One region of the Streptomyces cyanogenus genome, then DNA from elsewhere that is predicted to be linked to it. Evidence: riboswitches for the same ligand, from Rfam matches in the RefSeq annotation. Region 1 holds a riboswitch; the other holds the start of a gene.
What was found. A riboswitch is a leader RNA that binds a small molecule or an ion and turns the genes downstream of it on or off. The one in region 1 is predicted to bind glycine.
Positions count from the first base shown of each region.

Region 2: linked by a shared signal. The riboswitch ahead of gcvT (glycine cleavage system aminomethyltransferase GcvT) and the one ahead of gcvP (aminomethyl-transferring glycine dehydrogenase) in region 1 are both predicted to bind glycine.

Region 1 is NZ_CP071839.1:1,713,778-1,716,160, reverse strand. It holds gene S1361_RS07630 (DNA polymerase IV) at 1-191, shown strand, start outside; gene S1361_RS07625 (PRC-barrel domain-containing protein) at 386-757, opposite strand; glycine riboswitch at 877-971, shown strand; gene gcvP (aminomethyl-transferring glycine dehydrogenase) at 1,146-2,383, shown strand, end outside.
Region 2 is NZ_CP071839.1:5,995,779-5,998,161, forward strand. It holds gene gcvH (glycine cleavage system protein GcvH) at 1-33, opposite strand, end outside; gene gcvT (glycine cleavage system aminomethyltransferase GcvT) at 153-1,280, opposite strand; glycine riboswitch at 1,325-1,437, opposite strand; glycine riboswitch at 1,438-1,542, opposite strand; gene S1361_RS27135 (AAA family ATPase) at 1,720-2,383, shown strand, end outside.

The sequences.
Region 1 (2,383 bases):
GCACGTTTTTCGTCGACGATCCTGCGCTGGAGTCGGCTGAGCCGTTGCCGCTGGTTGCCGACCTGGCCCACGCACCCACCGGTCCCGCTCCGGAGACGGTTCGGGGCTCGGATGTCGGGGACGGCTCGGAGGAAGGTGGTGGCGGCTCGGGCGTGGGTGATCAGCTGGAGGGGGCCGGAGGGCGGACATAGGCCGGGCAGCGGGCGGGGACCGGTCCGTGTGCCGGCGGGTCGGGGCCGACAGGTCGGGCCCCGGGCCGGTCCCGTCTGGGTGCCCCGGGCCGGGGCCGGACGGGGGTCGGGCTGTGGGTGCGAGCCGGCCCGCGCGGGGATTACGGCGGGCGGGGCGGGGCTGCCGGCGTCGGTCAGGTCGGGCGTCGGTCAGGTCAGGGTTCTTCCGTGCCTGCCAGCTTGCCGAAGTCGTGGTCCGGGACGGTGGGGGGTGCGGCCACGTCGAGGCCGTAGTGGTGGTAGAGCTGGAGTTCCTGTTCGGGGGAGAGGTGGCGGCCCACGCCGAAGTCGGGGGCGTCCTTGATCAGGGCGCGGTCGAAGGGGACGTACAGGCTGCCTTCGACGAGCTCGCTGGGCTCCAGGGGTACGAAGGCGTCCCGGGAGAACAGGCCGGTGCGTATGGCAGCCCACTCGGGCACTCCGGTGGCGTCGTCCAGGTACACCTCGTCAATGGTGCCGATCTTGGTGCCATTGCGGTCGAACGCCTTGCGGCCGATCAGGTTGCGCGGATCGATGTCGGTCTGCACGGTCCCTCTCCCTCCACGTGGTCGCAACTCATCCGTAAGCACTACAAAAGAGCACATTCAGGGAGGCGGCCACTCGAAGGCTCCGGCATTGACCTCGCTGGTAGGCTGACAGCGGCTGCTGACCCCGTGCGGGAGAGTCCTCCGACCACCTCGGAGGCGCCGAAGGAGCAACTCCTCCCCGGAATCTCTCAGGCTCACGTACCGCACGGACGAGGTCACTCTGGAAAGCAGGGCGGTTGTCGACGGCTCCCGCCCTCACCGACGGTGAAAGCCGGCGCCCTCGGGTGGCCGGTGAAGCTCTCAGGTTGAGATGACAGAGGGGGAGGCCGTCGGGGTATCCGTACCGGGGTGCCCCTCGAAGGTCGCGTCAGACCAGGAGGCCTCCGCAATGACCGCCCATCGCATTCCGCTCTCCGAGCTCGAAGCGGGCATTCCGTTCGAGCAGCGCCACATCGGACCCGACCAGGAGGCGCGGGCCAAGATGCTCGCGCAGGTCGGATACGGCTCGCTCGACGAGCTGACCGCCGCCGCGGTCCCGGATGTGATCAAGAACGCCGACGCCCTGGACCTGCCGGGCGCCCGCACCGAGGCCGAGGTGCTCGCCGAGCTGCGCTCGCTCGCCGACCGCAACCAGGTTCTGGGCTCCATGATCGGGCTGGGGTACTACGGCACGTTCACCCCGCCCGTCATCCTGCGCAACGTCATGGAGAACCCGTCCTGGTACACGGCCTACACGCCGTACCAGCCGGAGATCTCCCAGGGGCGGCTCGAGGCCCTGCTGAACTTCCAGACCGTGGTCGCCGACCTCACTGGGCTGCCCACCTCCGGCGCCTCCCTCCTCGACGAGGGCACGGCCGCGGCCGAGGCCATGTCGCTGTCCCGGCGCATGGGCAAGAACAAGAAGGGCCTCTTCCTGGTCGACGCGGACGTGCTGCCGCAGACCATCGCCGTGATCGAGACCCGCGCCGAGCCGACCGGCGTCGAGGTGGTCGTCGCCGACCTGAGCGACGGCATCCCGGCGGAGATCGCCGAGCGCGAGATCAACGGCGTGCTGATCCAGTACCCGGGCGCCTCCGGTGCCGTACGGGACATCAAGCCGGTCATCGACCGGGCGCACGAGCTGGGCGCCCTCGTCACCGTCGCCGCCGACCTGCTGGCGCTGACCCTGCTCACCTCGCCGGGCGAGCTGGGTGCGGACATCGCCGTCGGCACCACCCAGCGCTTCGGCGTGCCGATGGGCTTCGGCGGCCCGCACGCCGGCTACATGGCCGTGCACGAGAAGTTCGCCCGCAGCCTGCCCGGGCGGCTGGTGGGCGTCTCCGTGGACGCCGACGGGAACAAGGCCTACCGGCTCGCGCTGCAGACCCGTGAGCAGCACATCCGCCGCGAGAAGGCCACCAGCAACATCTGCACCGCGCAGGTGCTGCTCGCCGTGATGGCCGGCATGTACGCCGTCTACCACGGCCCGGAGGGCCTGAAGACCATCGCCCGGCGCACGCACCGGTACGCCACGATCCTCGCCGAGGGGCTGAAGGCCGGCGGGGTGGAGATCGTCCACGGCGCCTACTTCGACACCGTCACCGCGCGCGTGCCCGGCAGGGCAGCCGAGGTCGTCGCCGCCGCGCG
Region 2 (2,383 bases), 4.3 Mb from region 1:
CTTGCTGTAGCGCAGCTGCTGGGGGTTGCTCATGGCCTGAATTCTCCTGTACGCGGGGAAGTGCTGATGAAGGGGGACTGCTGAGGAACGCGCGTGAGCAGCGCTGATGTGCCCGACATCACGTTCCGGCACGACGCGGGGCTACGACGGTGTCACTTCTGGCGCTTGTAGAACGGCAGCGCCACGACCTGGTACGGCTCGTGGGTGCCCCGGATGTCCACGCCGACGCCCTCGGTGCCCGGCGCCGCGTGCGCCGCGTCGACGTAGGCCATCGCGATCGGCCTGCCCAGGGTGGGGGAGGGGGCACCGGAGGTGACCTCGCCGATCACCTCGCCGCCGGCGACCACGGCGTACCCGGCGCGCGGCACCCGGCGGCCCTCGGCGACCAGGCCGACCAGCACCCGCGGCGGGTTCTCCTGGGCCCGGGCGGCGGCCTCGGCGAGCGCCTCGCGGCCCACGAAGTCGCCCTCCTTCTCGAACTTCACCACCCGGCCGAGCCCGGCGTCGAACGGGGTCAGCTCGCGGGTCAGCTCGTGCCCGTACAGCGGCATGCCCGCCTCCAGGCGCAGCGTGTCCCGGCAGGACAGCCCGCACGGGACCAGTCCGGCGCCCTCGCCGGCCTTGGTGAGCGCCTGCCACAGCTCGACGGCGTGCTCAGGCCGCACGAACAGCTCGAAGCCGTCCTCGCCGGTGTAGCCGGTGCGGGCGATCAGCGCCGGCACGCCGGCGACCGTGCCGGGCAGGCCGGCGTAGTACTTCAGGCCGTCCAGGTCGGCGTCGGTGAGCGACTTCAGGATGCCGGGGGACTCCGGTCCCTGCACGGCGATCAGCGCGTACGCGTCCCGGTCGTCACGGACCTCGGCGTCGAATCCGGCGGCCCGCTCGGTGAGCGCGTCCAGCACCACCTGGGCGTTGGAGGCGTTGGCCACCACCATGTACTCGGTCTCGGCCAGGCGGTAGACGATCAGGTCGTCCAGGATGCCGCCGTCGGCCTGGCAGATCATGGTGTAACGGGCGCGGCCGACGCCGACGGAGGCGATGTTGCCGACCAGGGCGTGGTTCAGCAGGGCGGCGGCGTCGGTGCCGGTGACGGTGATCTCACCCATGTGGGAGAGGTCGAACAGTCCGGCCCGGGTGCGCACGGCGAGGTGCTCGTCGCGCTCGGAGCCGTAGCGCAGGGGCATGTCCCAGCCGGCGAAGTCGGTCATCGTCGCACCGAGCGAACGATGCACGGCATCGAGCGCGGTGTGGCGCAGCTCAGTGGGTTCGGTACTGCTCATCGGTCGGTCGTCTCCCAGGGCAACAGGGATGGGGCGAGGAACGTTCCTCCCCATCTGTCATCGGAACCTGAGAGGTTCGCCACGACCGCCACAGGGACGATCACGGCTTGCACCTTGGGTGGAGCCGCTGTCGCAGCGGCCCGCTTTTCAGATGTGCCTCGCCCACGCGGTAACGGTGCCTGAGAGATTCAAGGGAGGGACTTGCTCCTTCGGCGCCCCAGCGGCACAGACGTACGGCTGGGAACTCTCCCGCGCGGATTCAAACGGCCGGTATGCAGTTGGCGCGCACATCATTGCACGCCGCACCGCGGCCAGCCAGAGCACGCTGCTTGTGACCGACCTGTGGCACCACGCACACGAAGCACCGACCGTTGCCCATTACCTTCTCTTTACATACAACGGGGATGGGACGACCGAGCCCACTGGGAGGACGATCACGGTGAACAGGACCTCGGCCTACGCCACCGACGCCGGCATCGCGGTACCGAAGCCGCCCTCCGCCCTGGCCCGCGAGCGCGGCGCGGACCGGCCCGCCCCGGTCGTCCGCGACCTGCGCGACCGCGCGGGCCGCAGCCCGCACGCCCTGCTCTTCGGCCCCCGCGACCTGGTGGTGGTCACCGGACTGCCCGGCAGCGGCAAGTCCACCCTGATGCACCGCGCGGTCACCGGCCACCGCATCGACTCCCAGGACGCCCGCGACCGGTGGGCGGCCCGCGTGCCCCGCAGCCTGCCCTACGCGCTGTACCGCCCCCTGGTCCGCCTCGCCCACTACACCGCCCTGCGCCGCGCCCTGCGCACCGGCGAGGGAGTCGTCGTGCACGACTGCGGCACCCAGGCCTGGGTGCGCGCCTGGCTGGCCCGCGAGGCCCGGCGCCGGGGCGGCACCCTGCACCTGATCCTGCTGGACGTCAGCCCCGCGGCGGCCCGGCAGGGCCAGCACGAGCGCGGCCGGGGCGTGTCCCGCTACGCCTTCCGCCGCCACCGCCGTACCACCGCCCGGCTGCTGCGCGCGGTGGAGAAGGGCGAGCTGCCCGCCGGCTGCGGCGCGGCGGTGCTGCTGGACCGGGACGCGGCGGACGTCCTCAGGCGCGTCGGCTTCACTC